One region of the Micromonospora musae genome, then DNA from elsewhere that is predicted to be linked to it. Evidence: predicted binding sites of a transcription regulator. Region 1 holds the regulator's gene; the other holds the start of a gene.
What was found. The regulator HrcA, encoded in region 1, represses chaperone genes, less so after heat shock. The targets are predictions, from matches to a motif close to GGTTNGCACNCTCNNNNNGAGNGTGCNAACC.
Positions count from the first base shown of each region.

Region 2: groES (co-chaperone GroES) is a predicted target of HrcA. The motif match lies at 9,334-9,364, and genes of this name have one in related genera.

Region 1 is NZ_RAZS01000005.1:534,535-545,454, forward strand. It holds gene D7147_RS17200 (serine hydrolase domain-containing protein) at 1-239, opposite strand, end outside; gene D7147_RS17205 (histidine triad nucleotide-binding protein) at 236-595, opposite strand; gene D7147_RS17210 (SDR family NAD(P)-dependent oxidoreductase) at 689-1,450, shown strand; gene D7147_RS17215 (16S rRNA (uracil(1498)-N(3))-methyltransferase) at 1,522-2,256, opposite strand; gene dnaJ (molecular chaperone DnaJ) at 2,308-3,453, opposite strand; gene hrcA (heat-inducible transcriptional repressor HrcA) at 3,518-4,540, opposite strand; gene D7147_RS17230 (DUF4870 domain-containing protein) at 4,791-5,402, shown strand; gene hemW (radical SAM family heme chaperone HemW) at 5,478-6,701, opposite strand; gene D7147_RS17240 (enoyl-CoA hydratase family protein) at 6,721-7,521, shown strand; gene D7147_RS17245 (hypothetical protein) at 7,689-8,552, shown strand; gene D7147_RS17250 (phytanoyl-CoA dioxygenase family protein) at 8,733-9,677, shown strand; gene D7147_RS17255 (MOSC domain-containing protein) at 9,816-10,457, opposite strand; gene D7147_RS17260 (carbohydrate ABC transporter permease) at 10,506-10,920, opposite strand, start outside.
Region 2 is NZ_RAZS01000006.1:23,434-34,353, reverse strand. It holds gene D7147_RS17635 (GuaB3 family IMP dehydrogenase-related protein) at 1-513, opposite strand, end outside; gene guaB (IMP dehydrogenase) at 548-2,110, opposite strand; gene D7147_RS17625 (DUF5319 domain-containing protein) at 2,294-2,731, shown strand; gene D7147_RS17615 (response regulator transcription factor) at 3,819-4,646, opposite strand; gene D7147_RS17610 (WhiB family transcriptional regulator) at 4,901-5,314, shown strand; gene D7147_RS17605 (molybdopterin-dependent oxidoreductase) at 5,390-7,042, opposite strand; gene groL (chaperonin GroEL) at 7,168-8,814, opposite strand; gene groES (co-chaperone GroES) at 8,884-9,198, opposite strand; gene D7147_RS17590 (THUMP-like domain-containing protein) at 9,450-10,646, shown strand; gene ybaK (Cys-tRNA(Pro) deacylase) at 10,657-10,920, shown strand, end outside.

The DNA of each region.
Region 1 (10,920 bases):
AGGTCTAGCAGGCCGTCGTCGCGGCACTGCAGGGTCAGTACGGCGGTGAACGTCTTGGTCACCGAGCCGATCCGGAACTGCGTCCCGGGCCCGAGCGGGGTGTCGTTGCCGGCGCCGCCGACCGCGAACGCCCACAGTGGCCGGTCGGCTCGGTGCAGGGCCGCCGAGACCGCCGGGATCCGGTGCTGCGCCTGCGCCCGGCGCACCAGCCGCTCCAACTTCTCCGGCACGGCGCTCACGCGAGATCCCGGGCGAGCATCGGACCGAGCGGCGCCCCACCGAACAGGTGCCCGTGCACGTGGAAGACCTCCTGGCCGCCGTACGCCCCGGTGTTGAACATCAGCCGGAAACCGTCGCCGAGCAGACCCTCGTCCTCGGCCACCGCGGCGGCCGTGGCGAGCACCTCGCCGGCGAGCGCCGGGTCACCCTCGGCGAGCGTCGCCACGTCGGCGTAGTGCTCCTTGGGAATCACCAGTACGTGCACCGGCGCCTTCGGGGCGATGTCGCGGAAGGCGAGGGTCCTGGGGGTCTCCCGGACGACGGTGGCCGGGATCTCCCCGGCGACGATGCGGCAGAACAGGCAGTCTGATCCCATCCGGGCAGTGTAAGGAACGGCCCGTTGTCAGGGGTTTCGGCGCGGGGAAGGACCGCTGCTCGGCACCGGCGTCCGGTGCGGCAGGATGGCCGCGTGACTTCACGGGCGGTACTGGTGACGGGAGGCTCGCGCGGCATCGGGCGAGCGGTGGCGAAGGCCTTCGCGGCGAGCGGCGACCGGGTGGCGATCCACCACCGGGACTCGGCGGAGCTGGCCGAGGAGCTGCGCGCGCAGCTGCCCGGCGAGGGACACGTGGTGGTCCGGGCGGACCTCGCCGACCCGGACGCGGTCCGGGCGATGGTGGACGAGGCGGCCGACCGGCTCGGTGGGCTGGACGTACTGGTCAACAACGCGGGCACCTTCGGACCCGCCGACCCGCCGCACCCGGTCTTCGAGAGCACCTACGAGCAGTGGCGGCAGCGCTGGCGTGAGGTGCTGGACACCAACCTCTTCGGCGCGGCCAACGCCGCCTGGTGCGCCGCCCAGCACATGCGCGATCGGGGTGGCCGGATCGTCAACGTCTCGTCCCGGGGCGCGTTCCGCGGTGAGCCGGCGAACCCGGCGTACGGGGCGAGCAAGGCAGGCATGAACGCGATGGGCCAGTCGCTGGCCGTGGCGCTCGCGCCGTACGGCATCGCGGTGGCCACGGTCGCGCCCGGATTCGTCGAGACCGACATGACCAACGAGCACCTCAAGGCCGAGCGTGGCGTCGCGGTACGCGCCCAGAGCCCGTTCAACCGGATCGCCCGCCCCGACGAGATCGCCGCCGCGGTGCACTGGCTCGCCTCGCCCGAGGCCGAGTGGGCGACCGGCACCATCGTCGACCTCAACGGCGCGTCGTACCTGCGCAGCTGACCCGAGTTCCGCTCCCCCCCGCGGCGACCCACCCGCGCCGAACCCCGGTTCGGATCACCGATCGCGGGGACTCACCAGCGGGAGAGGCGGGTGGCGAGGACGGTGAGGGCGGCGACGCCCGCCGTCGAGGTGCGCAGGACCGCGGGGCCGAGGCGTACGGGGCGGGCCCCCACGGCGACGAACGCGTCCACCTCGTCCGCCGTGATTCCCCCCTCGGGGCCGACGACCAGCACGATCTCGCCGGCGTCGGGAAGCTCCACGGTGGTGAGCCGGTCGGTGGCCTCCTCGTGCAGCACGAACGCGGCGGCCGACCCGGCGAGACGCCCGGCGACCCGGCCGGTCGACTCGTCCGGCGACCCGGCCACCACCGGCAGCCACGGGCGGCGGGCCTGCTTGGCCGCCTCCCGGGCGGTCGCCACCCACTTCTCCCGGGCCCGTACGCCCCGGTCACCGCGCCACTGCGCCACCGAGCGGGACGCCGCCCAGGGCACGATCTCGTCCACCCCGACCTCGGTCATCGCCTGTACGGCCAGCTCGCCGCGATCGCCCTTGGCGATGCCCTGCACCACGACCAGTCGCGGGACGGAGGCGTCGACGTACCCCCGTGCGGTCAGCTCGAGCTCCAGGCTGCCCCGACCGACCGCCGTGACCACGGCGGTGGCGGTACCGCCCTGACCGTCGGCGAGCAGCAGCTCCTCGCCCACCCGCAACCGCTGCACGGTGGCGGCGTGGTGACCCTCGGGGCCACCGAGGGTCAGCGTGTCAGTGGTGGGCAGCGACTCGACCAGGAAGAGCGGGGCGGACACGGTCAACAGGCTAACCTCCCCGGCACCCGGCCGGGACGGCAAGCCGTCGGCTCAGGCGTGACCGTTGAAGGCGTCGCGCATCCGGGAGAAGAAGCCGCCCTGCTTGCTCAGCTCGGCCACCTCTTCGCCCCGGGTCTTGGCGAACTCCCGCAGCATCCGCTCCTGGTCGGCGTCGAGCTTGCTCGGCGTACGTACGTCCAGGTGCACGTAGAGGTCACCCCGGCCGGTGCCGCGCAGGTGTGGCACGCCCCGGGCGCGCAGCCGCAGCGTGCTGGCCGGCTGGGTGCCGGCCTTGACGTCGACCGTCTCCTCGCTGTCCAGCGTCTTGATGGTCAGCCGGGTGCCGAGCGCCGCCGCGGTCATCGGCACGGTGACCCGGCAGTGCAGGTCGTCGCCCTTGCGGGAGTAGACGTCGTGCGGGCGCTCGTGGATCTCCACGTAGAGGTCGCCGGCGGTGCCGCCGCCGGGGCCGACCTCGCCCTGCTGGGCCAGGCGGATCCGCATGCCGTCCTCGACACCGGCCGGGATCTTCACCGTGAGCGAGCGGCGGGTACGCACCCGACCGTCGCCGGCGCAGGTCGGGCAGGGGTGCGGAATGGTGGTGCCGTAGCCCTGGCAGACGGTGCACGGGCGAGCGGAGACCACCTGGCCGAGGAAGGTGCGCTGCACCGACTGCACCTCGCCCCGACCACCGCACGCCTCGCAGGTGGCGAGGTGGGTGCCGGCGGCGGTGCCCGCGCCCGAGCAGGTGGTGCAGAGCACGGCGGTGTCGACGGTTATCGGCGCCTCGACGCCGAACGCCGTCTCGTGCAGGTCCAGCTCGAGGCGGAGGATCGCGTCGGCGCCCGGCCGGGTCCGTGGCCGGGGCCCCCGGGAGCCACCGGCCGCACCGCCGAAGAAGGCGTCCATGATGTCCTGGAAGCCGACGAACGGTCCGGCTCCACCGGGGCCGCCCGGGCCACCGGCGCCCCCGCCGCCCGGGGCGAGCGGGTCGCCGCCGAGGTCGACGATCTGCCGTTTCCGGTCGTCCGAGAGGACCTCGTACGCGGCGTTGATGTCCTTGAACTTCTCCTGCGCCTCCGGATCCGGATTGACGTCCGGGTGGAACTGGCGCGCCAGCTTGCGGTAGGCGCGCTTGATCTCGTCGTCGGAGGCGTCCCGGTTCACACCGAGAATGCCGTAGTAGTCCCTGGCCACTGCGTTCCGTGTCCTCATGTTCGGTCGCGTTGCGCCGGCCGGAACCGGCCGGACGGTTACTGCTCTAGTTCTGGGCCAGCAGATCGCCCACGTAGCGTGCCACGGCCCGCACGGTGGCGATGGTGCTGGGGTAGTCCATCCGGGTCGGCCCCAGCACGCCGAGGCCACCGACGATCATCGAATTCGGGCCGTAGCCGGTGCTCACCACCGACGCGGCGCGGAGGTTGTCGATCTCGTTCTCGTCACCGATGCGCACCCGCATCGTGCTCTCCTCGACCTCGCCGATCAGCTTCAGCAGGACGACCTCCTCCTCGAGGGCCTCGAGGATCGGTCGCAGCGAGCCCTGGAAGTCGAGCAGGCCACCGCGGGTGAGGTTCGCCGTGCCGGCCAGCGCTATCCGCTCCTCGTGCCGCTCGACCAGCGTCTCCAGCAGCACGCTGGCGAGGGTGGCCATGGCCGGACGCAGGTCGGGACCGACCTCGTCGACCAGCGCCTGCACCAGCGGCGGGGTCTCCGACAGCCGGGTGTCGACGAGCTTCTCGTTGACCAGGCGGCGCAGGTCGGTGACGTCGTCGGCGGGGATCGGGCCGGGCATCTCCACGAGCCGCTGCTCGACCCGCCCGGTGTCGGCGATCATGACCAGCATCAGCCGGGTGGTGGAGATCGGCACCAGCTCCAGGTGCCGGACGGACGAGCGGGCGAGGCTCGGATACTGCACGACGGCGACCTGCCGGGTCAGCTGGGCCAGCAGGCGGACCGTGCGGTGCACCACGTCGTCCAGGTCGACGGCGCCGAGCAGGAAGCGCTCGATCGCCCGCCGCTCGGCCGGGCTGAGCGGCTTGACCCGGGAGAGCCGGTCCACGAAGAGGCGGTAGCCGCGGTCGGTGGGCACCCGGCCGGCGCTGGTGTGCGGCTGCCGGATGTAACCCTCCTCCTCGAGGACCGCCATGTCGTTGCGGACGGTCGCCGGGGAGACCCCGAGCTGGTGCCGCTCGACCAACGCCCGACTGCCGACCGGCTCCTGCGTGGCGACGTAGTCCTCGACAATGGCGCGGAGCACGGCGAGCTTGCGGTCGTCGAGACCCATCCTCCCCACCTCCTACGCGCATCGGCCGCCGGTGTTCCACACCACCCGCGACATTCCTGGCACTCGACTGTAGCGAGTGCCAGTCTACGTCGGCAGACCCGGCAGCGCGATGATCAAGGACGGACCACGGGTGCGGTCTCCGCCCACCCCGGGGCCCTCCGGCCGCCCACCGGCGCTCGGCCCGCCGGCCGGAACCACCCGACGACGCCGCTCTGGCGCGTCATTGTTGCCGCCCCCTACCGTGACGTTCATGACTGAACCACCTCGCCCTCCCGGCGCGGCTGACCCCGGCGACCACCCGGATCCGACCCCGCCGCCGGCAGCTCCCGGCCCGTCCGCCCCGGACGAGCCCACCGCACCACTGTCCGGGTCACCCGGACCAGCCGGCTATCCCCCGCCCGGTGGCTATCCGCCGCCCAGCGGCGGCCAACCCCCGTCGGGCGGCTATCCCCCGCCGGGTGGCTACCCGCCCGGTGCCGGATATCCGACCGGAGGCGGCTACGGCCCGCCGGCCGGCTACGCCAGCAACGAGGACAAGACGTGGGCGCTGGTCGCCCACTTCGGCGGGGCGCTCGGCGCGCTGATCAGCTTCGGGCCGCTCGGCTTCGTCGCCCCGCTCATCGCCTACCTGGCGCGCGGGCAGCAGTCCCCGGCCGTACGGGCGCAGGCGTTGGCGGCGCTGAACTTCCAGATCCTCTGGTCCGGCATCGCCTTCGTGCTGCTCTTCGTCAGCTGGTGCCTGCTCTTCCTGCCCAGCGTGGCCGTCGTGGTGATCCAGATCGCGTTCGGGGTGATCGCCGGCATGAAGGCCAACGAGGGCAACGCCTACCGCTATCCGATGTCCGCGAGCTTCATCAAGTGACCCCGGCCGGCCGACGTCCGGTCGGCCGCCCCGGTCCACCTCCGGGCCCGGCCGGACACCGGCCGGGCCTTCGGCCTACGGCAGCAGGTCCCGGACGACGGCGTCGGCGAGCAGCCGGCCACGCAGGGTGAGTACGGCGCGGCCGGCCGCGTACTCGTCCGGGGCCAGCAGACCGGCGGCGAGCGCCCGATCGGCGCCGGCCCGCCCCGTGCCGTCCAGCACGTCGAGCGGCAGCCCGCTGGCGAGGCGCAGCCGCAGCATCACGTCCTCCATGTGCGCCTCGTCCGTGCCGAGCACCTCCCGGGCCAGCCCCGGTGACCGTCCCTCGGCGAGGCGCTGGGCGTACGTAGACGGGTGCTTGACGTTCCACCAGCGCACCCCACCCACGTGGCTGTGCGCCCCCGGGCCGAGCCCCCACCAGTCCCCGCCGGCCCAGTAGAGCAAGTTGTGGCGGCAGCGGGCGGCCGGGGTGCGGGCCCAGTTGGAGACCTCGTACCAGGAGAAGCCGGCCGCGCCGAGCGCCTCCTCCGCGGCCAGGTAACGGTCCGCGGCCACGTCGTCGTCGGGGTACGGCAGCTCCCCGCGGCGCATCCGGGCGGCGAGCCGCGTGCCGTCCTCCACGATCAGGGCGTACGCGCTGACGTGGTCGGCGCCGGCGGCGATCACCTCGTCCAGCGAGCGGGCGAAGTCCTCGGCCCGCTCGCCCGGCGTGCCGTAGATCAGGTCGAGGTTCACGTGGTCGAATCCGGCGTCCCGCGCCTCGGCGGCGGCGGCGGTGGCCCGGCCGGCGCTGTGCCGACGGTCCAGGATCGCCAGCACGCCGGGCGCGGCGGACTGCATGCCCAGCGAGATCCGGGTGTAACCGGCGGCCCGCAGCGCCTTCAGCGACTCGGGCGTGACCGACTCCGGGTTGGCCTCGGTGGTCACCTCCGCGTCGGCGGCGAGCCCCCAGGTGCGGTCGACGGCGTCCAGGATCCGGGCCAGGTCGTCGGCGGGCAGCAGGGTCGGGGTGCCCCCGCCCACGAAGACGGTGTCGACCTGCCGGGGCGGGCCGTCGCCGAGCACCCGGGCGGCGAGCCGCAGCTCGGCCAGCACGGTGTCGGCGTACCCCTCGCGGGTGGCGCCGCCGCCGAGTTCGGCGGAGGTGTACGTGTTGAAGTCGCAGTAGCCGCAGCGGCTGGCGCAGAACGGCACGTGGACGTAGACGCCGAAGCCCCGCGCGCCGACCTCGCGGGTCGCGGTGGCGGGCAGCGAACCGTCCGCCGGTACGGGTTCGCCATCTGGAAGGACGCCGGGCATGGCCACTAGTGTGCCCGGCATGACCTCTCCCGACGCGCTCGTGCGGGTCGCCACGGCCCGCGGGGTGACCACCCTCACCCTGGACAGCCCGCACAACCGCAACGCGCTCTCCACCCCGCTGATGACGCAGCTGCTCGCCGGCCTGGCCGACGCGGTCGCCGACGACGGGGTTCGGGTCGTCGTGCTCGACCACGCCGGGCCGGTCTTCTGCTCGGGCGCGGACCTCAAGGAGACCGCCGCCGCCTACGCCAGCGGGTCGGTGCCGGCCGGGATGCTCGGCGACGTGCTGGCGGCGGTCTGGGAGTGCCCGAAGCCGGTGGTGGCCCGGGTGGCCGGGCCGGCCCGCGCCGGTGGCCTGGGGCTGATCGCCGCCGCCGATCTGGCGGTCTGCGCCGAGGAGGCCACGTTCGCCTTCACCGAGGTGCGGATCGGGGTGATCCCCGCGGTGATCTCGGCGACCGTGCTGCCCCGCCTGTCTCCGCGGGCGGCGGCGGAGCTCTACCTGACCGGGGACACGTTCGACGGCCGGCGCGCCGCCGAGATCGGTCTGGTCACCGCCGCGGTGCCGGCCGAGGAGCTGGACGGCGCGGTCGAGCGGTACTGCGACTCGCTGGTCCGGGGCGCGCCGGCGGCGCTCGCCGGGGCCAAGGGGCTGCTGCGCCGGCCCCCGGCCACGGAGCTGCGCGCCGAGGCCGCCGAGCTGGGCGCGTTGTCGACCGGCTACTTCCTCTCGGAGGAGGGGCGGGAGGGCGTGCTGGCGTTCCGGGAGAAGCGGTCGCCCCGCTGGGTGGCCGCGCTCGAGGAGGATTCCGCGGGCTAGGCGAGCGCCGCCGCGACCGGCGGGTGAGAGGCCGGTCGGAGCGGGAACGCGAGCGCCGACGTGCTCCGGGACGGCGGCACCGCTTCGGGGCGGACGGGCCGGAAACCGCTCGGACGGCCCACGCGGGGCTACGGGGGACGTACGCTTGTCGAACTGTCGAACTGGGGGTGTGGGTGCGAACTCGGACCGTGGTGGCGGGTGGCGTCGTCCTCGTACTGCTCGCCGTGGTGGGTGTCCTGGTCCTCCTCCGACAGCTCGGCAGCGAGCTGCGCCTGCCCCTGGCCAACCAGTCCTGCACCGTGCAGGCCGACGGTCGGGTGGTGCTCGACGCCGACCAGATGGCCAACGCGGCGACCATCGCGGCGATCGGCGCGCAGCTGGGCATGCCGGAGCGGGGTGTGGTGGTGGCGCTGGCCACCGCCTACCAGGAGTCCGGCCTGCGCAACCTCCCGAACGGCGACCGGGACTCGATCGGCCTGTTCCAGCAGCGGCCCAGCCAGGGCTGGGGCAAGCCGACCCAGATCAGCGACCCGCGGTACGCGGCGAAACGGTTCTACGGGGCGTTGAAGAAGGTGCGCGGCTGGGAGGGGATGCGGATCACCGACGCCGCCCAGCGGGTGCAGCGCTCCGCCTTCCCGGAGGCGTACCAGAAGTGGGCCGACGAGTCGGAGGTGCTGAGCCGGGCCCTGCTCGGTGACGCGACGCGGGCGGTGGCCTGCTCGGTGGGGCGTACGCCGGTGATGCGGGGCGCGGCCGCGGCGGCGGCGCTGACCCGGAGCCTGGAGCTGGACTGGGGCGTGGTCGGCAGCGCCGCGCCGGCGGAGCTGACCGGGCTCACCCTGGCCGCGACCGGCCAGCGGGACGGCTGGCGGTACGCGCACTGGCTCGTCTCGCACGCCCAGGACCACGGGGTGAAACGCGTCCGGTTCGAGGACCTGGAGTGGACCGCCCGCGACGGCAAGTGGGTCGAGGTGTCCGGGAGTTCGGACGCCGGCGCCCGGGTGGTCGCCGAGGTCTTCGCCGAGGGTTGAGCCGATCCCGACTTCTCTACCGTCGGTTATCGCACAATCCGGCAAACTACCCAAATCGCCGCTTTGACCTTGCGATCGCCACGCTCCGTGATCGGCCCACTCCCCATGGTCCGCGATCCGGCAAATCACCGCCTTCCGCCCCTCCCGGCTCACGGGTGACCGCGTTACGATCGGCGCCCTGTGCCAGAGAATGTTTCGCCTCATGGGGAGGGGTACGACGTGGCGTTCGACTACGACGGCCGCACCGGTTACGAACCGATCAGTGACGTAGACCGCAAGGAGTTCCAGGAGCAGGGCTTCCTGCTGCTGCGCAACGTCCTGACCGAGGAGCACCGGGCAGCGCTCGAGGAGGCGGTCGACCGCGTCTACGCCGAGGAGAAGGCGAAGGGCAACACCAAGAAGGACGGCACCCTGCACCTGCTGGGCTTCCTCGACCGGGACGAGCTCTTCGGCGACCTGCTCACCCACCCGATCGCCTTCCCGTACATGTGGGGCCTGGCCGGGTGGAACCTCTACTCCCACCACAACCACCTGGACGTGACCCCGCCGGCGCTGGAGCCGGAGAAGCCGTACTGGGGCTGGCACCAGGACGGGTACCGGCAGAACTCCGACCCGGAGACGATGGACCCGAACCTGCCGCGGCCGATGTTCTCGCTGAAGGTCGCCTACGTGCTCTCCGACCTCTCGGAGACCGGACGCGGCGCGACGAAGGTCATCCCCGGCAGCCACCTGTGGAACTCGCTGCCCCGCCCGGACGACGTGACGGTGCACAACCCCGACCCGGAGGGCACGGTGGAGATCACCGCCAACCCGGGCGACGCGTTCATCTTCGACCGCCGCCAGTGGCACTCCCGGTCGACGAACCTGTCGAACATCACCCGCAAGATGCTCTTCGTGGGCTACACCTACCGGTGGATCCGCCCGCTGGACGAGCTGCACATCGACCAGGACAGCCAGTGGTGGGCCAACCGCACGCCCGTGCAGCGCCAGCTCTGCGGTGAGGGCACCCACACCGCGAACTACTGGGGCATCAACTGGGACGGCTACGTCGACGACGAGATCCCGCTGCGCAAGGAGCTCAAGGAGCGCAACCTCCTCGACCGCAAGATCCCCTGGCTCCGCTGAACCGTTGAGAAGGGCCCCCTGCTCCGGGTGGAGCAGGGGGCCCTTCCGCACACCCGGCTCGGGGCCGGCAGCCGGGGCCACCCCGTCAGGCCCGTCCGGCGACCACGCCGGCCCGGGCCGCCCGGCGACCGCCCCCGGTCAGGCCCGTCCGGCGACCCGGCGGCGCACCTTCTCCCGGGTCTTCTCCGGCAGCTCGGCCACGTCCAGCAGCCGCGGCAGCAGCTCCGGCTCCAGGTTGAGCGCCCGGAACACCTCGCCGATGGTCACCCCGTGCGCGGGCCGCTCCACCACCTGGACGGGATCACCCGCGCCGACCTCCCCCGCGCGAAGCACCCGCAGGTACGCCCCGGGCAGCGCCCGCACGGTGAACCGTTTGATCAGATCCGGCAGCCCCCAGAAACCGGCGAACGTGCGGCACGGCGTACGCGGCTTCGTCACCTCGAGCAGCGCCGACCCGATCAGCCACTGTTCACCGATCACCGCCCCGGTCACGTCCACCCCGGAGGTGGTGAGGTTCTCGCCCAGGCCGCCCGGCCCGACCGGCCGGCCCAGCTCCCCCGCCCACCAGGCCGCGTCCTCCTCCGCGTACGCGTAGACCGCCTGGTCGGGGCCGCCGTGCACGGCCCGCTCGCCGATGAAGTCGCCGGTCACGCCGTCGACCCGGAACAGCACCGGGCCGTCGACCGGCCGCTTGTCGATACCGCTGCGACCGCTCTCGTCGCCCGCCCACTCCGCCACGGTGGCCGCCCCGACGTTCACCGATGCCACTCTGCCCGTCATGGCGGTCAGCCTAACCGCCGTCCCGGTGTGCGAGCCGGTGCCGAGGGTTCAGCCCTTGACGGCTCCGGCCACCAGCCCGGAGACCATCCGCCGCTGCACCAGCAGGAAGAAGACGATCACCGGCAGGGTGAAGAGGGTGGACGCCGCCATCACCGGCCCCCAGGCCGTGTCGTCCCGCCCGAAGAAGAACGTCATGGCCACCGGCAGGGTGTACCGATCCTGGTCGTTGATGAAGGTGAGCGCGAAGATCAGCTCGTTCCACGCGGTGATGAAGGAGAAGATGCTGGTGGCGACCAGTCCGGGGGCGACCAGTGGGAAGAGGATCCGCCGGAACGTCTGCACGCGGCTGGCCCCGTCGATGGCGGCGGCCTCCTCCAGCTCCTTCGGCACCGCGGCCACGAAGCCACGCAGCATCCAGACCGCGAACGGCAGCGAGAAGCCCAGGTAGGTGAGGATCAGGCTG
Region 2 (10,920 bases), on a different contig from region 1:
GTGCTCGGCGGAGACGATCGTGCCCTGGATGACCAGGATGTCCACCCCGGCGTCCAGGATCACCGGGGCGAGCGCCAAGGTGTGCTGCGGGGAGACCCGCACCGCCACCGTGCCGCCCCCGGCGCGCAGCTCCCGTACGCGCTCGGCGATCAGGTCCGGCCGGATCGGCTCGGCGTACACCTCCTGGAGACGCTTGGTCGCCCGCGCGTCCTCGTCCAGCCCGGCCAGCTCCTCGAGCACCTTCGTCGGGTTCTCGTAGCGGGTCCAGAGCCCCTCGACGTTGAGCACGCCGAGCCCGCCGAGTTCGCCGAGGCGGACGGCGGAGGTGGGGCTCATCGTGGCGTCGGAGGGGTGCCCGACGCACGGGATGCCGAACTGGTACGCGTCGAGCTGCCAGGCGGTGGAGACGTCGTCGACGTCCCTGGTCCGACGGCTCGGGACGATGGCGATGTCGTCCAGGTGGTAGCCGCGTTGCGCGGTCTTGCCCAACCCGATCTCGACCACGTCACGCATGGCTCACTCCAGTTGTTGTCGGGGGTGGTGGGGGTCAGCGGGTGTGGTAGTTGGGCGCCTCGGTGGTCATCTGGATGTCGTGCGGGTGGCTCTCCTTGAGCCCGGCCGCGGTGATCCGGATCAGCTGGCCGCGCGCGTGGAGCTGGGGGATGGTCTCCGCGCCGGCGTAGCCCATCGCCAGCCGCAGGCCGCCGACCAGCTGGTGGGCGACCCGGGAGAGCGGCCCGCGGTAGGGCACCTGACCCTCGACGCCCTCCGGGACCAGCTTCTCGTCGCTGGTCACGTCCTGCTGGAAGTAGCGGTCCTTGGAGTACGACTTGGCCTGCCCCCGGGACTGCATCGCGCCGAGCGAGCCCATCCCCCGGTACGCCTTGAACTGCTTGCCGTTGACGAAGATCAGCTCACCGGGGCTCTCCTCGCAGCCGGCCAGCAGGCTGCCGAGCATCACCGTGTCGGCACCGGCCACCAGCGCCTTCGCGATGTCGCCGGAGTACTGGATGCCGCCGTCGCCGATCACCGGCACGCCCGCCGGGCGGGCGGCCCGGGCGGCTTCCATGATCGCGGTGATCTGTGGGACGCCCACGCCCGCGACGATCCGGGTGGTGCAGATCGCACCCGGGCCGACGCCGACCTTGACACCGTCCGCGCCGGCCTCGACCAGGGCCCGGGCGCCGGCGTACGTGGCGATGTTGCCGCCCACGATGTCGATCGTCACGTCCTTCTTGAGCCGGCGGACCATGTCCAGCACGGCCCGCTGGTGGCCGTGCGCCGTGTCCACGATCAGCACGTCCACGCCCGCGTCGACGAGGGCCCGGGCCCGCTTGTAGGAGTCCTCACCGACACCGATGGCGGCGGCCACCCGCAGCCGGCCCGCGTCGTCCTTCGTTGCGTCCGGGTACTGCTCGCTCTTGGTGAAGTCCTTGACGGTGATGAGCCCGCGCAGCCGGCCGGAGCCGTCCACGATCGGCAGCTTCTCCACCTTGTGCTGGCGCAGCAGGGCCAGCGCCTCGTCCTTGCTCACCCCGACCGGCGCGGTGATCAGCGGGGCCTGGGTCATGATCTCGCGAACCGGCGTGCCGGGGTCGGAGACGAACCGCATGTCGCGGTTCGTCACGATGCCGACGAGCTGACCGTCTCCGTCGACGACCGGCACCCCGGAGATCCGGTAGCGGCCGCAGAGGGCGTCGACGTCACGCAGGGTGTCGTCCGGGCTGGCGGTGACCGGATTGGTGATCATTCCGGACTCGGAGCGCTTGACCAGGTCCACCTGGAGCGCCTGGTCCTCCACCGAGAGGTTGCGGTGCAGCACGCCGATGCCGCCCTGCCGGGCCATCGCGATCGCCATGCGCGCCTCGGTCACCGTGTCCATCGCGCTGGAGAGCAGCGGCACGGAGAGCGTGACGTTGCGGGTCAACCGGGTGACGGTGTTCACCCGGCTCGGCACCACGTCCGACTCGCCGGGCTGGAGCAGTACGTCGTCGAAGGTGAGGCCGAGGGGTACCACCCGGGCCGAGCCGGCGGGCAGCTCTGGCAGGTGGCCGCCCAGCTCGCCGTGATCGGCGCCGGCCGGAAGATCGGTGCTGGGCGAAATTTCCACGATTGCTCCCCTGAGCTGGTCGAACGGGCTTCAGCGAGGTGGCGCGGCGAGCACCGGAGGAGCGCCGCACGCGGCGCGTCGCTCCATCGTACCCATCCGGCTGAGCTGGCCCTCGTCGCGCCGGGCCGGTCCGCGCAGGTGCGGGGGCGGGCGTCGTCGCGGCGTTGGGTCTACGGTGAGGAGGTGCACGACGAGCCCATCGACCCGTTCAACGGCGACCCGGCCGATCCGGCAGCCGGCCTGCACGACCCGGGCGACGACGCACCGCTGGACGCACTGACCGACGTCGAGCGGCAGGACGTGCTGGAGGATCTCGCCGACCTGGAGATCTACCAGGCTCTGCTGGCCCCGGTGGGCGTGCGCGGTCTGGTGATCGAGTGCGAGGACTGCCGCGAGCCGCACTACTTCGACTGGGACCTGCTCCGGGGTAACCTGCGCCACCTGCTCAGCTCGGGCCGTCCCCGCGTGCACGAGCCGGCCTACGACCCCGACCCGGACCACTACGTGACCTGGGAGTACGCCCGGGGCTACGCCGACGGCGTGCACGACACGCTGACCGGCGGCAACGACGAGGAGCCCGGGCGCGAGGGGAACGGACGCGAGGAGCCCGACCTCCGCTGAAGGCCGACCGGCGTCAGGAGCCCGACCGCCGCCGAAGCGCCGACGCCGGTGCTGGTCGTGCTGGGGTCCGACTCGGTTTCCTTGATGTCGGGGTGTCCCGGCCGCGTAATGGCCCGACTTCAAGGAACCCGAGTCGATCACGAGCGCGGCTGGGGTCAACGTGCCGCGACGTCCGATTCGGGTGCGGGGCAGGCCGGGCCTGGTCGGCCTGTCTGGGGTAGTTTGGGCGGTTCGAGATGTAAGCGGTGGCCTCGGGCCGCAATCGTGGCCGGGCCGCCGGCGTGGAACATCCCGACGGCCGAGGTAGTAGACCGCCGGCCCGGTAGATGAACCGGCCCCGCGCGGCCTGTGCTTCGCGTGGCATCGGGCCCGCCGCACGAGCGCGAACCCGGTTGCGCCACCTCCGCGGCAGCGGATCCCCCTCGGGCACGCTTTAGAGCTGAATCATCTGCGACATCGGCCGACCACTGCCGTCACCACCGATACCAGCCGCCACCGCCACCGCCGCCGCCACTGCCACTGCCACTGCCACTGCCACTGCCACTGCCACTGCCACTGCCACTGCCACTGCCACTGCCACTGCCACCGGCGATTTCAGCAGCCACTGCCGCCATCGGCTATCCCTTGACGAACCCAAAGGCGACCCCAGCGGCCACCTTCGCCCACCGGCGACAACAGCATCACGGCCGCCACCGGCGACACCAGCGGCCCGCTACCACCGGCGATATCAGCGGCCGGGCGCGCCGTCGGCGATCCCGTTGAACAAGCTCACCGATCGTTCCCACCGGTGATTGCGAGCGGTGCGGGGGCCGTACAGCCTTTCGGGAAGCCGGGCAACCGTCTGACAGATCAGCTACCGCGTCCGCCGGCGACTCCTTTGCGACATCAGCTCTGAAGCGTCGCCGCAAGGGTTTGCATTGGGCCCCAGGGTCACCAGCCGGGCGCAGCGCGCACCGCCAGCCCCGCAAGGTTCAGAGCATCGGCCCCAGCGCGGCACGGACCACCAGCCAGGCGCAGCGCGCACCGCCAGCCCGGCGCTGCTCGAACCACCAGCCCAGCGCCGCGCACGCCGCCAATGCGGCGGGGCTCAGGCCACCAGTCCGGCGCGGAAGCCGGCGGCCACGGCGTGGGCCCGGTCCCGGGCGCCCAACTTACGGAAGAGCCGACGCGCGTGCGTCTTGACGGTGTCCTCCGAGACGAACAGCTCCCGCCCGATCTCGGCGTTGCTCTTGCCCTCCGCCATGCCGAGCAGCACCTGGAGCTCGCGCTCGGTCAGCCCGACGGACGCACGCGCGGCGCGGGCGTTCGGCGTTGGTCGCTGCCCGTCCTTGGGCGTGCCCTCGGGCTCACCGCCGTTGCCCTCCGGCCCGTCGTCGCCGCGTTGCACCGGCACCACGGAGGGCCCACCGTTCGGCCCCTCCGCCGGCCCCGCCGACCAGCCAGCGGCCGGGTCGCCGCCGGAACGACCGGCGGGCGCGGAGCGGCTCGTCCCGCCGACCGCCGCGGTGTCCCGCGCGGGGTCGTTGACCCGGTGCCGGGCCGCCCGGCCGGGCGCGGAGAGCAGCAGCAGGGCCTTGGCGACCGCGCTGGTGAGATCGTGGTCGGCGCCCTGGATGAGGCCCCGGGCTCCGGCGCTGATGGTCGCGGCGGCGGCCTCGGACTCCTCGGCGCCGAAGAGCAGCACGGCGGCCTGCGGCGCGCGGGCCAGCACCCGGCGGACGAAGCCGGCGCTGTCGGGGCGGGTGAGCGCCGTGTCGGCGAGCACCACGTCGGGTTGCCGTTCGGCGAGCCGCAGCATCACCTCGGGATCGGAGACGGCGGTACGAACGACCGCGGACAGTCCGAGGCGGGCTGCCGCGGAGGTCAGGTGTTGCGCCGCAAGTGGTGTCCGGACGCAGACAAGAACCGTACGCACTGTGGGGTCTCCTCTCCGCCAACGAGCAGACCATGAGCGGGTCGGTCCGGGAGGGGGTTCCCGGCAATCCTTCGAACTTTTCCGACAGAAGGGGCATATGCGGCAAACCGTTAAAGGTTTTGGATCACACACGTGTGAGTTCTGAGGCGTTCGGGTACGGGAGTGCCAGGCCGGGATCGGTGCGCCTGTGCGGACCGCCGCCCGGAGGCCGGCCACGAAGATTCTCGCGGTGCCGCGAGGGAGGAGGGGTGCTGATGTCGAACGTACGTAGACTGCCCGGACCCATCGTCGATCTCTGGGACTGGCAGCGGCTCGGCTCCTGCCGGGGACGCGACAGTGCCCAGTTCTTCCACCCGGACGGCGAACGGGGCTCGTCCCGACTGCGCCGGGAATCCGGGGCGAAGGCGGTCTGCCGCGCCTGCCCGGTACGGGCGGAGTGCGCCGCGCACGCGCTGGCGGTGCGCGAGCCGTACGGCGTCTGGGGCGGTTTCAGCGAATCCGAGCGGCTGCGGCTGCTCGCCACCGGCTGGGAGGACCTGGCCGACCGCCGGCACACCCGGGTCGATGTCGCCCGGCTGGAAGCCCGCCTGGGCCGCCCGCACAAGTCGGCCGAGAGCATCGCCCCCGCGCCCGGCGGCGCCGTGCCCACCCAACGCAAGGTCGCCTGACCTCTCACCCCCGGCCCCACATCGAACGTCGGCGCCGCGTCCCTACCCGGGGCGCGGCGCCGTCGTTCGCGTCGATCAGGCGGCGGGGCGGACGGTGACCCGGACGGTGTGCCAGCCGGTGGCGCCGTCCGGGACGACGTCCTGCCGGCGGTCGGTCTGCGTCCGACCGGTGGCGTCGGTGGCCCGCACCTGGAGCCGGTGCTCCCCCGGCGTGGCCGCCCACCGCCACGACCACTGCACCCAGGTGTCCACGGAGACCGCCGGAGCCAGCTCCGCCTCCTGCCAGGGGCCGTCGTCGACGCGTACCTCGACCCGACGGATGCCGCGGTGCTGCGCCCAGGCCACCCCGGCCACCGTCACCGGCCCGGCGGTCAGCCGATTGCGCGGGCGCGGCGTGTCGATCCGCGACTGGGTCTTGATCGGCCCCTCCGGCGACCAGCCCCGCGGCACCCAGTACGCGTCGAAGTCCGAGAAGCTGGTCAACTCCAGCTCGGTCACCCACTTGCAGGCCGACACGTAGCCGTAGAGGCCCGGCACGACCATCCGGACGGGGAAGCCGTGCTCCACGGGCAGCGGCTCGCCGTTCATCCCCACCGCCAGCAACGCGTCCCGCCCGTCGCGCAGCAGCGCCGTCGGGGTGCCGCAGGTCCAACCGTCGACCGACCGCCCGACGACCTGGTCGGCGCCCTCCTCCGGCTCGACCTCGTCGAGCAGCTCCCGGATCGGCACGCCGAGCCACCGGGCGTTGCCGATCAGGTCGCCGCCGACCTCGTTGGAGACACAGGCGAGGGTGACGTACCGCTCCACCAGCGGCCGGGCGAGCAGGTCGGCGAAGCTCAGCGTGATCGGATTGCGGACCCGACCGTGGATGCGTAACTGCCAGGTCTCCGGGTCGACCTGGGGCACCACCAGCGCGGTGTCGATCCGGTAGAAACCGAAGTTCGAGCTGACGTACGGGGCGAGCTGGGTCAGGGACAGGTCGGCTCCGGCGGGCACCGCGGGGGCGGGGGACGCCGGGGCGGGGAGCACGACGGCCTCCCGGGCCGCCGACACCCCACGCCGGCCCGCCAACCACCGCCCGCCGAACCCGGCCACCGCCGCCGCGCCGAGCAGCGCACCGGTGCCGGTCAGGAACCGCCGCCGGGACTCCGGATCGGTCCGCTCCAGCGGCGCGTCCGCGGCCACGGTCCGCTCCCGCGTCGCGGGCGCCGCCGCCACGGGATCGGCGCTCCGCGCCGCCGCGGGTCCGGGCGGCGGAAGCTGGTCGCCGGGCGGGCTCCACGGCCAGGGATTCAGCTCCAGCGGGCCGGCGATGAACGCCCAGAGCACCAGCGCCCCGAAACCGCCGCCGACCAGCGACGGCAGCGCGTCGACGAGGTCCGCGCCGGGCCGGGTCAGGGCGGCGGCCACCCCGAGCGCCCCGAAGGCGGCGACCCCCGCGAGGCCGATCGCGAGGCGGCGTACGGCGAGCACGCCGAGCAGCGCGGCGAAGCCGGCCAGCAGCACGGCCGTGCCGATGAGCAGGGCGAGCTTGTCGTGCCGGCCGAAGACGTCGATGGCGAACTGCTTGAGCGGCTCCGGAACCGTGTCGACGACCACTGCGCCCACCGCGACCAGCGGCGCGGAGCGGGGGCCGGTCAACACGGCGACCACTTCGGCGACGCCGATCGCCACGGCGGCGGAGGTGATCCCGGCGAGCGCGGCGAACCGGCGGGTGGTGGTGCTCATCGGCCCAGTGTTTCCGATCGACCGGGCCGGCCGGTAGTGACGTCAGCGTTCGGTAACCACCGCCACGAACGCGTCGGGGCACACCGTCGGCTGACGGTGTGCCCCGACCGGGCGTACGACGTGGGTCAGAAGCCCGGGCCGTGCTGGTGGCCGTGGCCGTGCGAGTGGCCGTGACCGCCGGCGGCAGCCGGCTCCGGCTCGGCCGGCTTCTCCACCACGAGGCTCTCCGTGGTGAGCAGCAGGCCGGCGATGGAAGCGGCGTTGGCGACCGCGTTGCGGGTCACCTTCACCGGGTCCAGGATGCCAGACTTGCCCAGGTCGACGTACTCGCCGGTGGCGGCGTTCAGGCCGTTGCCCCACTCGGCGGCGGCGACCTTCTGCACCACCACGTAGCCGTCGTGACCGGCGTTCTCGGCGATCCAGCGCAGCGGCTCGACGAGCGCCTTGCGGACGATCGAGACGCCGACCTTCTCGTCACCGGTGAGGCCGAGGTCGTCGGCGAGCGCCGGCAGGATCTGCGCCAGGGCGGCGCCACCGCCGGGCACCGTACCCTCCTCGACCGCGGCCTTGGTCGCGGCGATGGCGTCCTCGATGCGGTGCTTGCGCTCCTTCATCTCGACCTCGGTCGCGCCGCCGGCCTTGATGACGGCGATGCCGCCGGAGAGCTTCGCCAGTCGCTCGGCGAGCTTCTCCCGGTCCCACTCGGAGTCCGAGGCCTCGATCTCCTTGCGGATCTGGGCCACCCGGTCCGCGACGTCGGCGGACTGGCCGCCGCCGTCGACGATCGTGGTGTTGTCCTTGTCGACCACGACGCGCCGGGCGGAGCCCAGCACATCCAGGCCGACCTGGTCGAGCTTGTAGCCCAGTTCCGGGGCGACCAACTCGGCACCGGTCAGGATCGCCATGTCCTGCAGCATCGCCTTGCGGCGGTCACCGAAGCCGGGGGCCTTCACCGCGCAGACCTTCAGGGTCTTGCGGATGGAGTTGACCACCAGCGTCGAGAGCGCCTGGCCCTCGACGTCCTCGGCGATGATCAGCAGCGGCTTGCTGTTCTGGAGGACCTTCTCCAGCAGCGGCAGCAGCTCCTCGATCGCCGAGATCTTCTGCGTGGTGATGAGGATGTAGGCGTCCTCGAGGACCGCCTCCTGCGACTCCGCGTCGGTGACGAAGTGCGGCGAGACGAAACCCTTGTCGAACTGCAGACCCTCGGTCACTTCCAGCTCGGTGGCGAGGGTGGAGCCCTCCTCGACGGTGATGACACCGTCGCGGCCGACCTTCTCCATCGCCCCGGCGATCATGTCGCCGATCGTGGCGTCCTGCGCGGAGACCGTCGCGACGTGCGCGATCGCCTCCTTGCCGGCCACCTCCACGGCCCGGCCCAGCAGCGCCTCGGAGACCTTGGCGCTCGCCGCGTCGATGCCGCGCTTCAGGCCGGTCGGGTTGGCCCCGGCCGCCACGTTGCGCAGGCCCTCGCGAACCATCGCCTGGGCCAGCACGGTCGCGGTGGTGGTCCCGTCGCCGGCGACGTCGTTGGTCTTGGTCGCCACCTCCTTGACCAGCTGCGCGCCGAGGTTCTCGTACGGGTTGGTGAGCTCGATCTCCTTGGCGATGGTCACACCATCGTTGGTGATCGTGGGCGCACCAAACTTCTTGTCCAGGACGACGTTGCGCCCGCGCGGGCCGAGGGTGACCTTCACCGCGTCCGCGAGGGCGTTGACACCGTGCTCGAGCAGGTGTCGGGCGTCGTCCGAGAAGCTCAGGATCTTCGCCATCAATGTCCCTTCAAGCGGCGCTGCCCCGGCCCGGCGAACCGGACCGGGGCAACGACACTGATCGGTTGCTTACTTCTCGATGACCGCGAGGACGTCGCGGGCGGAGAGCACCAGGTACTCCTCGCCGGCGTACTTGACCTCGGTGCCGCCGTACTTCGAGTAGAGGACGGTGTCGCCGACCTTGACGTCGATCGGGACGCGGTTGCCCTTGTCGTCGATCCGGCCCGGGCCGACAGCGAGGACAGTGCCCTCCTGCGGCTTCTCCTTGGCGGTGTCGGGGATCACGATGCCCGACGCCGTGGTGGTCTCAGCCTCGTTCGCCTGGACCACGATCCGGTCCTCGAGCGGCTTGATCGCAACCTTGGTCGCGGTAGTCACGGGCATACCCTCCTGGGGTACTGGTTCCTGTGCTGGTCGACTGGGCCGACCAGCGTCAATCTGCCACATGCCACCGGGCGGGGCCGTCGTCGCGGGTGCCGGTCCGCCTGGCGTTCAGCGCTCGGGTCGGATCGACCCGGGAGCTGGCACCCTCAGGTTGAGAGTGCTAATCGCAGGTTATTCCGTGGCTAGCACTCCGTCAAGGAGAGTGCCAACCCACCGGGCGGCGCGTCGAGGTCGACCACCACAATGACCGGGTGGATCTCGATCAGCTGGCCGCCCTGCGTACCGCCGAGGGAGTCGCCGCGCTCGACGCGGCGGCCCGGGTGAGCGCCGGCGACCCGCTGGCCGCCGCATCCGCCCTCCGCGCGGCCGGGGTGCCCGCCGGGCTCGCCGCGGCGGCGCTGACCCAGGTCGAGCTGCGCCGCCGGGCGACGGCCAAGTTCGGGGCGGCGGCCGCCGGGATGTTCCTCACCCGCGCCGGCCTCGAACAGGCGACCCGGGGCGTGGTGGCCGCGCGGCGCGCGGCGCGGCTGCGGGCCGCCGGGGTACGCACGCTGGCCGACCTCGGTTGCGGGCTGGGCGCGGACGCGCTCGCTGCCGCCCGAGCCGGCATCCGGGTGTACGGGGTGGAGGCCGACCCGCTGACCGCCGCGATGGCCGCCGCCAACGCCGAGGCGGCCGGCGTGGCCGACCTCTTCACGGTGGAGTGCGGTGACGCGACGAAGTTCGACGTGGACCGGGTGGAGGCGGTCTTCTGCGACCCGGCTCGGCGGGCCGGCGGCACCGGCCGGCGGATCTTCGATCCGAACGCCTACTCACCGCCCTGGGACTTCGTGACGCGGCTCGCCGAACGGGTGCCCCGGACGGTGGTGAAGGTCGCCCCCGGGATCGATCACGGCCTGATCCCCGCGGGCGCCGAGGCGGAGTGGGTCAGCGTCGACGGCGACCTGGTCGAGGCGGCTCTCTGGTGCGGCGAACTGGCCGAGGTCCCCCGCCGAGCCACCCTGCTGAGTGCGCAGGAAGGACACCCGGGCAACCGGCTGACGGGCGCCGGGGATCGGGAGGCGGAGGTCGGCCCGGTACGCCGGTTCCTGCACGACCCCGATCCGGCGGTCGTACGCGCGCACCTGGTCGCCGAGCTCGCCGACGAGTTGGACGCCACCCTCGCCGATCCCGCCATCGCCTACCTCTACGCCGACGAGCCGACGCCGGGACCGTACGCCCGCTGCCTGGAGATCACCGACGTGCTGCCGTTCTCGCTGAAGCGGCTGCGCGCGCTCCTGCGGGAGCGGGGTGTGGGCCGGGTGGAGATCCTCAAGCGTGGCTCGGCGCTCACCCCGGAGCAGCTGCGGCGGGACCTGCGGCTGGCCGGCGACGCGGCGGCGAGCCTCGTGCTCACCCGGGTCGCCGGCGCGCCGACCGTGCTGGTCTGCCAACCGGTGCGGGGCTAGATTTCCGATCGTGGCGGGACAGGGCACACCGGCGACGGCGCTGTTGACGAAGCGGAGGGTCGCGCACAGCACCCACCCGTACGACGTGAGTCCGGACGCGCCGAACTACGGCGCGCTGGTCGCGGCCGCGCTCGGCGTACCCCCGGAGCGGGTGTTCAAGACCCTGGTCACCGTGGTCGACGGGGCGCTCGCCGTGGCGGTGGTGCCGGTCACCGGGGAGCTGGACCTGAAGGCGCTCGCCGCGGCGGTCGGCGGCAAGCGGGCCACGCTCGCC